2 regions of the Mesorhizobium sp. M0587 genome follow, and region 1 is predicted to be linked to the other one. Evidence: predicted binding sites of a transcription regulator. Region 1 holds the regulator's gene; the other holds the start of a gene.
The links. The regulator PhoB, encoded in region 1, activates phosphate uptake and scavenging genes when phosphate is short. The targets are predictions, from matches to a motif close to TGTCATNNANCTGTCAT.

Region 1 (5,397 bases):
AGCAGATTGCGTGGATGAACAAGCTCAAGGCCGAGGGCTTGATGGCCGAGCATTTCAACACCGGTTTGTTCTCCTATGGCGCCTCCAGCCGCCCGGAAACCTCGGGCATGGGCGTGGCGATCATAGGCTCGTTCTACATGATGGTGATCGTGCTGCTCTTGGCGCTGCCGATCGGCGTCGCGGCTTCGATCTATCTTGAGGAATTCGCCAAAAAGAACCGTCTCACCGACCTGATCGAAGTCAACATCAACAATCTGGCGGCGGTGCCGTCGATCGTCTTCGGCCTGCTTGGACTCGCTGTGTTCATCAATTTCCTCGGCATGCCGCGCTCGGCCGCTTTCGTCGGCGGCCTGGTGTTGACGCTGATGACGCTGCCGACGATCATCATAGCCACGCGGGCCGCTTTGGCCGCCGTGCCGCCATCGATCCGCTCGGCGGCGCTCGGCCTTGGCGCGTCCAAGATGCAGATGGTGTTTCAGCACATCCTGCCGCTTGCCGCCCCCGGCATCCTCACCGGCACCATCATCGGCCTGGCGCGGGCGCTCGGCGAAACCGCGCCGCTGCTGCTGATCGGCATGGTCGCCTTCGTCGCCGACTATCCGAAGACGCCTTTCGATCCGGCCACGGCGCTGCCGGTGCAGATCTACATGTGGGCCAACGAGGCCGAGCGCGCCTTCGTCGAGCGCATGTCGGGTGCCATCATCATCCTGCTCGTCTTCCTCATGGCCATGAACATCACAGCGATCGTGCTGCGGCGCCGCTTCGAACGGCGCTGGTAAAAGAAGGCATCTGGTATGAACATCATGACCGAACAGTCCCTCGAAAACGCGGTGGGCGACAAGATGAGCGCCAAGTCGAACGAAGTGATCAAGATGCGCGGCGACAAGGTCGGCGTGTTCTACGGCGAGAAGCAGGCGCTGTTCGACGTCAATCTCGACGTCCGCCAGAACCAGGTGACGGCGCTGATCGGCCCCTCCGGCTGCGGCAAATCCACCTTCCTGCGTTGCCTCAACCGCATGAACGACACCATAGACTCGGCGCGGGTAACCGGCAGGATCACGTTGGACGACGAGGACATCTACGACAAAAACATCGACGTCGTCGAACTCAGAGCTCGCGTCGGCATGGTGTTCCAGAAGCCCAATCCGTTCCCGAAGTCGATATACGAGAACGTCGCTTACGGTCCACGCATCCACGGCTTGGCCAAGGGCAAGGCCGACATGGACCAGATTGTCGAATCGAGCCTGAAAAAGGCGGCGATCTGGAACGAGGTGAAGGATCGCCTGCAAGAGCCGGGCACCGGTCTTTCCGGCGGCCAGCAACAGCGCCTGTGCATTGCGCGCGCCATCGCGGTTTCGCCAGAGGTGATCCTTATGGACGAGCCCTGCTCGGCGCTTGACCCGATCGCCACCGCGCGCGTCGAGGAACTTATCGACGAATTGCGCCAGAACTACACGATCGTCATCGTCACCCACTCGATGCAGCAGGCAGCGCGTGTGTCGCAGCGCACGGCGATGTTCCATCTCGGCTATCTGGTCGAGGAGGGCGCTACCGACAAGATGTTCACCACTCCCGACGACAAGCGCACCCAGGACTATATCACCGGCCGGTTCGGTTGAGCAGTCCGGGCGAATTTACAGACACGAGGACAAGGTCATGGCCGAACACACAGTCGCAGCCTTCGACGAGGATCTAGGGCAGATCAGCAGGCTGATCAGCGACATGGGCGACCTCGCCAGTTCGATGGTCGGCGGCGCCACCAAAGCGCTGCTGAACACCGACAACGCTCTCGCGCAACGCGTCGTCTCCGATGACGCGATCATGGATGCGCGCCAGCGCGAGCTCGACGACCGCGCCATCACGCTGATCGCCAAGCGTCAACCGATGGCCGACGACCTGCGTCACGTCGTCGGCTCGATCCGCATGGCCGGCGACCTCGAACGCATCGGCGATCTTGCCAAGAACATCGCCAAGCGCGTCGGCACGGTCGGCCTCGCCGCCACGCCGCGCGACCTGTCGCATTCCATCGACGCGATGGCGCAGTTGGTGCTGATCCAGGTGCAGGGCGTGATCGAGGAATATGCGGCGCGCGATGCCGCCGCGCTGACGACGCTGCGGGCCAACGACGAGCGCATCGACGTCAAATACACCTCGGTGTTCCGCGAACTGCTGACCTACATGATGGAAGATCCGCGCAACATCACCGCTTGCACGCATCTGTTGTTCTGCGCCAAGAATCTGGAACGCATCGGCGACCATGTGACCAACATCGCCGAAAATGCCTATTATGTCCTGACCGGTACGCAACTGCCCGCCAATCGCCCGAAGCAGGACGAAACGGCGATGTCGGCGCCGGCGGCCTGACGGCGGGGTGACCGGGCGATGATCGCGCCGCGCATCATGGTGGTGGAGGACGAGGAGCCGTTAGGCGTGCTGCTCCGCTACAATCTGGAATCCGAGGGTTACCAGGTCGAGGTGGTGACGCGCGGCGACGAAGCCGAGATCCGGCTGCAGGAAAACGTGCCGGACCTTCTGGTGCTCGACTGGATGGTGCCGGCGGTTTCCGGCATCGAACTCTGCCGGCGCCTGCGAATGCGCGCCGAGACCGAGCGATTGCCGATCATCATGCTGACGGCGCGCGGCGAGGAAAGCGACCGCGTGCGCGGCCTTTCCACCGGGGCCGACGACTATCTGGTCAAGCCGTTCTCGACGCCGGAATTCATGGCCCGGGTCAAGGCGCTGCTGCGCCGCGCCAAGCCGGAGGTGCTGTCCAGCGTGCTCAAGGTCGGCGACATCGTGCTCGACCGCGAATCGCACCGGGTCTATCGCAAGAAAAGCGAGATCCGGCTCGGGCCGACCGAATTCCGCCTGCTCGAATTCATGATGCGCCATCCCGGCCGCGTGTTCTCGCGCAGCCAACTGCTCGACAATGTCTGGGGCGAGACGATCTACATCGACGAACGCACGGTGGACGTGCATGTCGGCCGGCTGCGCAAGGCGGTCAACAATGGCCGCATGCCCGATGTCATCCGCACCATTCGCGGCGCCGGCTACGCGATCAGGGAAGATTAGGTCTTTGGCGCGGAAGTTCCGTCAGATTGGGCTTCCGAAGGCGGGTCTCGGAGGTTTTGCGACTAGCCGAAAACGGCAGTCACTTCGTCATCCACGGGCGTAGCAAGGAGCGTAGCGACGCAGCGCAGACCCGAGGATCCATGCCGCGACTTCGGAGTGCTGCCACGATGCAGAATTCTGCTCCCCTGCACTCCACGACTACGGTCGCAGGATCCTCGGGTCTGCGCCGCGTCGCTGCGCTCCTTGCTCCGCCCTAGGATGACGACATTGGGACGACTTCGGCAATATCCAAAGTCGACGATGGTCTGCGGCATCGACGGCGGACGCCACTCAGGCTACGTTCTTTCCAGTGCCAGTTCTCGCCTGCACGCCAGGCGCGAAAATCTCCTGGTCGACGAAGGTCAGCGCGCGCATGGCGCAACCTTCCCTGATCAGCGGCAGTTCGTTGGGCTCGGTGTCGAAGGAAATCGATTCCGAGTGCTGGCCGCCGGCGGTCTGGGCGATGGCCTCGCGCAGTGCCGGCTCGATCAGGTCGAAGGCGGCGGCGCTGACGCCGACCATGGCGACAGGCGCCGGGTCGATCAGCGCGAACAGGCTGCCGAGGCCATAGCCGAGCGCCTCGCCGGCCTTGCGATAGGCCTCGCGCTCCGGTCCGTCTTTTTCGCGCGCCGAAGCCGCCAGCGTACGCATGTCGGCGTCGCTGACGTCGACCGGTTCGGTGTCCTCGCCAAGCTGCCTCGCATTGCGCCAGATCGCATAATTGCCGGCATAGGCCTCGACGCAGCCGCGCCGTCCGCAGCGGCAGAGGGCGCCGCCCGGCCAATGGATCATGTGGCCGAACTCGCCGCCCGAGGAATGGGTGCCGGTGAACAGTTCGCCTTTCAGCACCAGGCCCATGCCGATGCCGTGGGAAAGCAGGATGGCTATGAAGTCGTCGCGATAGCGCTGGGGATCGCGCCAGCGCAGCGCCACCGCCATCATGTTGCAGTCATTCTCCGTGGTGGCGGGAATGCCGAACTCGGCCTCGAGTATGTCGGCGAAGGCGATATCGGTCTGCGGCGTGATCGGCGACCACAGCATGGACCGCGCATCGGTGTCGGTGATGCCCTGGATCGCCAGCGCGATGCGGGCGACGCGCCGGACGTCGAGGTCGGGGTCCTCGATCCGGCGCCGCACGATGGCGACGCATTCGCCGATCAGCGCCCCGCGCGCCATGGTCAGCGTGTCCAGCCGGCGCTGCTCCTCGGCGATCACCTGGCCGGCATAGTCGATGACGGCGACGGACAGGAAGTTCAGCGACAGCACCACGGTCATCACCGCCGCCGCCTCCGGGTTGAGGCCGAGGCCGACCTGTGGGCGCCCGCGTTTCAGCGAGCCCGTCTCGCTCGGCTTGCCCTCGGTCAGGATGCCTTCGCCGATGAGGTCGGAGGAAATCGCCGATATGGTCGAGTGGCTGAGGCCGGTGGTCGCGGCGATCTCGGTGCGCGAGGGCTGGCTGGCACGGCGTACGGCCGCGATCACCATCGCCCGGTTGCGCCGACGCAAATCGTCGTGACGGATTCCGACCGACATGCTTCTCTCATATCCTCCCTGTCGCCGTGGTTCTTCCTGTCCCTCGAACGCTGCCGGCAACGTGGGCAAATACTGGCAGAAGCATGCGGTGCTGTCATTATTTATTCGGGGCTCGAAAAAAATTCGAGAGGACATCAAAATCCATCAGAATCGATGTTGACAGCGTTCCGGGGATGGACCAGTGTTTTTTCGGGGCTCGAAAAAATAGAGCCTCTGTGCCGGCCTTCGGGTCAGTTTGGTCGCGCCTTACGCGGCGCAGGGAGGATAATATGAAAAGATTCACAGCCGCCATCCTGGCGGGTGTCGCCATGTCGCTGACGCTCGCGTCGGTCGCCCAGGCGAAAGACAAGGTCATCGGCGTTTCGTGGTCCAACTTCCAGGAAGAGCGCTGGAAGACCGACGAAGCCGCCATGAAAACGGCGATTGAGGCAGCCGGCGACAAGTACATCTCCGCCGACGCGCAGTCCAATCCCGGCAAGCAGCTCACCGATGTCGAGAGCCTGATCTCGCAGGGCGCCAACTCGCTGATCATCCTGGCGCAGGATGCCTCGGCCATCGGCCCGGCGGTGCAGAAGGCGCTGGACGAAGGCATTCCGGTCGTCGGCTATGACCGGTTGATCGAGAACAAGGACGTCTTCTACCTGACCTTCGACAACAAGGAAGTCGGCCGCATGCAGGCCCGCGAAGTGTTCAAGGCCAAGCCGGAAGGCAATTATGTCTTCATCAAGGGCTCGGGTTCCGATCCGAATGCCG
Region 2 (5,397 bases), on a different contig from region 1:
TCGGCGTCATCCTCGGCACCGTGCTGCTGCAGGAATTGCAGAACCTTGTCAATCTGCTCGGCATTCCCTCCTCCCTCAACTTCGCGGTGATGGGCGGCGTCATCCTCATCGGCGTGCTGATCGACCAGCAATGGGGCGTGTTCCGGGCCAGGCGGCGCATGGTCGATGCCGCCCGCAAGAACGTCGCCGGCGCCGCCGCGGAATAGCTGCTCTTACCCTCCCCCTTGTGGGGAGGGTCGGACCGCAGGTCCGGGGTGGGGGCTTTCCTTGCCCACCGCACACGAAAGGGCGAGGTGCCGACCTAGATCAAGCCCGACATGTCGGAAAAGGCCATCGCCTTGCGCAACACCTCGGCGAAGCGCTCGCCGGCCGCCTCGCGCGGGCCGCTATTGTCGATCGAGGTGACGCCGGGGCCGGACAGGGTGACACTGGCGTTGCGTGCCAGGCGCGCCAGCACTTCGCCGCGCGACTCGCGGCCGCGCATCGCCAGCCGTTCGGCCAATACCTGCGGCGAGGCGGTGATCTCGACGACGGCCAGATTGGCATAGCGTTCGCGCAAGATGGGGATGATCGCGCGCGACACGTTCGCCACCGCGACACGGCCATTGCCGACCGACCAGTCGACATCGGCCGGAATGCCGTAGCGCAAGCCATGCGCCTCCCAGGCGATGGCGAAGGCGCCGTCGGCCTCGGCGTCGACGAAGGCGGCGTCGGCCAGCGTGTCGTGATCCTCGCTGGCGGCATCGCTCGGACGCGTGATGACGCGGCGGACGAACTCCAGCCTTGTCTCTTCATTGAAGCGGGCGCGGGCGTAGCCGATCACCGTGTCCTTGCCGGCACCGCTTGGGCCGACAACGGCGACGAAGACGCCGTTGCGGATCGGAAACGTCTCGGCGGACAGTTCACGCTCGATCGAGGCCGACGCCATCATGCGACCCGAAGCCCCTGCCGCCAGACGGTGCGCACCACCGGAACATGGTCGTCGACGCGCACGCGCACCAGATCGGCGCGCCGGCCCGGCTCGATGACGCCGCGGTCGGTCAGGCCAACCGCCTCGGCCGGGTTTTTCGACACCATCGCGACCGCCTGCGGCAAGGAAATGCCTTCGACGACGTCGCCGAGGAAGAAAGCGGACTGGATCAGGCTGAAGGGGATGTAGTCGGACGACAATATGTCGAGCAGGCCGTCGCCGGCCAGCGTGCGGGCCGAGACATTGCCCGAATGCGAGGCGCCGCGCATGACGTTGGGCGCGCCCATCAGCACGCCGAGCCCGGCTGCTTTCGAGGCCCTGGCGGCTTCCTCTGTGGTCGGGAACTCGGCGACGCGCACGCCTTGCTCGATCGCTTCGTCGACATGGCCAGTGGTGGCGTCGTCATGGCTGGCCAGCACGATGCCGCGTTCCTGGCACGCGGCGGCGATCACCGCCCGGTTCGGTGCCGAATTGCGCGCCGATTCCTCCATCCGCTTGTCGCAGAACAGCTTGAAGTCGCGGTCGGTCAGCTTCAGCTTGCGTTGGTAGTAATAGGCATAGGTCTCAAGATCGACGAACTGGCGCTGGCCCGGCGCATGATCCATCAGCGATGCCAGCTTCACTCGCTCGTCGCCGTCGAAATGCGCGAAGGCGGCGAGGCAATCCGGCGCCGAAACCTCGCAGCGAAGATGGATGAAATGGTCGGCGCGCAATCGATCCTGCCGGACACTGTCCTCGATCGCGTCGGCCAGCTTGCGCATGTCGGCCGACGTCATGTCGGCGTCCTCGTCCATGCCGACGCGCAGCGCATCGAGCACGGTGGTGATGCCGGCGGTCGCCACCTGCGCGTCATGGGCAAGCACGGCGGCGATCGGGTTCCAGCGCACCTTCGGCCGCGGCGCGTAGTGGCCCTCGAGATGATCGGTGTGGAGTTCGACCAGTCCCGGAATGATATAGTCGCCGCCCATGTCCTCGCCGGTCCGGCCAATGCCGGCGCTTGGGCCGGCATCGATGCCGGCAATAAAGCCGTCGCGCAGCACCAGCGACCCCTCGACGATCTCGTCGGCAAGCACGATGCGGGCATTGTGGAGAACGGTCTCGGCGGTCATTTCAGGCAGTCCTTGGTTATTGGCGTAGACACCAGTCAGGCGGTTTTTCTGGCGGGCCGGCGCCCGAGTGCGTGATGGGAAAGCACCATGAACGGCGCGCCCGGTTCGGTTTCGACGAACAGCGTCAGCGCATCCACCAGCACCGGCTGTTGCAGCACCTCGGCGAACACGCTGTCGATTGCTAGGCGAAGACGAGGGCTTTCCTGTGGCCCCGCCCGGCCTGACAGCGTCATGTGGAAGCGAAAGGTGTCCATGACATAGGGATAGCCCCATTGGCACAGATTGCGGAACTCGGCCGGCTTCAGTGAATCCGGGCTGCGCCGCTCGATCTCGGCTTCGCTCAGCGGCGCGCGAAACCGGTCGAAATCGCGCACCACCTCGTCGGCGAAGCGGTTGAGCGGAGGCAGCGGTCCCTCCGGCACCAGTGCGAAGAAACCGTCGATCTGGCTGACCACGAGGCGGGGGATCGTCACTGTCGAAGTTGTCTCGGCAAAAGCATCGAGTGCCGTGCGCAACGAGGTCTCCGTCTCGTTGGCAGCCAGCTGGAAGGGCGCTTTCAACGTTGCGTGAAAGCCGTAGCGGCGAGCCGAAGCCGTGTGGAACGCCACTTCCGCCGCCGACAGGTCGCCCACCGCCTCAACCGGCCTTGTCGCCGCGCCGAACGGATCGCGGCCCAGCCAATTCGCGGCGGTCCGCGCCAGCTTCTCGTCCTGCCGGGGGGTGAAATAGATGGCGTAGCGCATCGAAGATCCTCGTCAGCCCGTTGCCATAGGTGATTTCCATGACGGATTGACGAAGCTTTGAAGGGTTTTCGAAGGCAAATCGACCCCGCGGGTCCTTAGCCGACGATTTTTCCCGATCTGGACCAACGGGTTCATCCTTAAACGCGCAACGGTCAGGCCTTCATCAGCCATTCGTGCTCGGGCGCGTTGTGGAATTTCCATGTCCGCTTCGGCCCGGCCATGACATTGAGATAGTAGAGGTCATAGCCGTGGCAGGCGGCGCAGGGGTGATAGCCCTTGGGCACCAGCACGACGTCGCCATCCTCGATCGCCATCGCTTCGTCCAGCGCGCGATGGCCATTCTTGTCGGCGTCGGTGTAGACGCGCTGGAAGGCAAAGCCCTGCGGCGGGTTGAGGCGGTGATAATAGGTCTCCTCGAGGTAGGATTCAGCAGGCAGATTGTCCTGGTCGTGCTTGTGCGGGGGATAACTCGACGTGTGGCCGCCGGGCGTGATGACCTCGACCACCAGCAAGGAATCGGCCGGCTTGCCTTCCGGCAAGATGTTGGTGACGTAGCGCGTGTTGGTGCCCTTGCCACGCACCTCCTGGCCGAGATCATCCGGTCCGATCACCCGCACCGGCAGCCCGCCGCCAAGGCCCGGCGCCGAGCAGACCGCGAGTTCCAACTCCGTATCGGCGCTCACGGACCACTCCGATCCCACGGGCACATAGACCGACCAGGGCTTGCCCTCGAAGGGCGACATGCGCTGCCCGAGCAGGCCGAGATCCTTGCCGCCGGCCTTGACCGTGCCCTTGCCGGTGACGAACACCAGGCAGATCTCGCGATCCCCTGTCTGGCCCGAAGCAGTTTCCCCAGGCCTCAGCCGGTGCAAATCGAAACCGACATAGGTCCAGCCGGCGCTTTTCGGCGTCACATGGGCGACGCGGCCATGACCCTTGTCGGCCTTGAGCAGCAGTTTCGACATTGGCAGCTCTCCTAAATTCCATGACACGGGATTGGCACCTACTGTTTCGATGGACTATCGCAGGCCTTGAAGATTTGGCCGGGTCCTCCCAAACTTCGTCATCCTAGGGCGAAGCAGGAGCGAAGCTCCGTCGCGAAGACCCTAGGATCCATGCCGTAGCCCCAATCGAAGTGAGCAGCGGAGCGAAATTCTGCACCGCAGCCGCTGTTTTTACGTCGCGGCATGGATCCTGGGGTCTGCGCCGCGTCGCTTCGCTCCTTGCTCCGCCCCAGGATGACGACGCGAGAGGCGTTTCGGCTAATTTCCAACGCACGCTATCAGTCATGCGCGCAGTGCCCGACCCGTAAGCCTTCTGGGCCATGGACGGTTATTCCTTCGGCTCGGTCGTGGTCTTGGCATCCTCGGCCGGCTTGTAGAGATAAAAAAACTGCCAGAGGCCATAGCCGGCGAAGCCGAGCGCGATGACGCCCCAGAACGGCGTGCCGGTGGCGAACTCGATGGCGGACCAGATGACGCAGACCGCGACGACGGCGACACGTCGCCACAGCGGGCGGAAGAAGGGGTGCTCGGAATCTTTCATCGGGCCAACCTACAGCAAGCCTGGCTCAGCGAGAACCACCACGAGCAGGTCCACACGTCAGGCCCACACGTCAGGCATTGGGAAACCCTTGCGTCTCCACCGTGTAGCCGGCCGCCGTCATCACCCGCATCAATTCCTTGTGGCCGACCTGCGCCATCTTGAGTGGCGGGTTCTTCTTCGGGTCCTGCTCGGCTTCGACCACGAACCAACCTTCATAGCCATGATCGGCGAACCGCTGCACGATGGCGCCGAAATCCAGCGAGCCATCGCCCGGCACGGTGAAGGCGCCAAGCGCCACCGCGTCGAGGAAGGACTGCTTCGTCCGGTCGAGCCTGTCGATCACGTCCATGCGCACATCCTTCACATGCACATGGCTGATGCGCTCATGATGCTTGTCGATGGCGCGCAGCACGTCGCCACCGGCAAAGGCCAGATGTCCGGCATCGAGCAGCAACGGAATGCCGGCGCCGGAATAGCGCATGAATTGATCGAGTTCCGGTTCGGTCTCGACCACGGCCGCCATGTGATGGTGGTAGGAAAGCGGCATTCCCTGTTCGGCGCACCATTCGCCGAATTCGGTGAGGCGCGTCGCATAGGCCTTCATCTCGTCGTCCGAAAGCTTCGGCTTGGTGGCGAGCGGCTTGGAGCGGTCACCCTGGATGGAGCGGCCGACCTCGCCATAAACGATGCAGGGCGCGTTGACCGCCTTGAACAGGTCGATCATCGGCTGGATGCGGTCCTTGTTCTTGCCCATCTCCTCGTCGACGAGCGTGCCCGAGAACCAGCCGCCGCACAGCGTCACGTCGGCTGCCTTCAGGATCGGCAGCATGACATCGGGATCATTTGGAAAACGCCGGCCCATTTCCATGCCGGTGAAACCGGCCGAACGCGACTGGCGCAAACATTCCTCCAACGACACGTCGTCGCTGAGCTCCGCAAGATCGTCGTTCCACCATGCGATGGGGGACATGCCCAGTTTGGCTTTCAAGTCGTCACTCCGGTTTGGAACACTTTATTTTCATTCGTCGGC

Region 2: the regulator PhoB is predicted to act here: its motif matches at 2,861-2,877, upstream of NKI49_RS18495 (DUF1045 domain-containing protein).

The regions. Positions count from the first base shown of each region.
Region 1 covers NZ_JAMYQP010000035.1:5,287-10,683, reverse strand. Annotated here, with positions in the region: gene pstA (phosphate ABC transporter permease PstA) at 1-779, shown strand, start outside; gene pstB (phosphate ABC transporter ATP-binding protein PstB) at 795-1,619, shown strand; gene phoU (phosphate signaling complex protein PhoU) at 1,657-2,364, shown strand; gene phoB (phosphate regulon transcriptional regulator PhoB) at 2,383-3,072, shown strand; gene NKI49_RS25570 (ROK family protein) at 3,403-4,644, opposite strand; gene xylF (D-xylose ABC transporter substrate-binding protein) at 4,914-5,397, shown strand, end outside.
Region 2 covers NZ_JAMYQP010000019.1:72,433-77,829, forward strand. Annotated here, with positions in the region: gene NKI49_RS18480 (ABC transporter permease) at 1-206, shown strand, start outside; gene phnN (phosphonate metabolism protein/1,5-bisphosphokinase (PRPP-forming) PhnN) at 302-931, opposite strand; gene NKI49_RS18490 (alpha-D-ribose 1-methylphosphonate 5-triphosphate diphosphatase) at 928-2,079, opposite strand; gene NKI49_RS18495 (DUF1045 domain-containing protein) at 2,115-2,822, opposite strand; gene iolB (5-deoxy-glucuronate isomerase) at 2,975-3,787, opposite strand; gene NKI49_RS18505 (DUF3329 domain-containing protein) at 4,155-4,367, opposite strand; gene iolE (myo-inosose-2 dehydratase) at 4,438-5,355, opposite strand.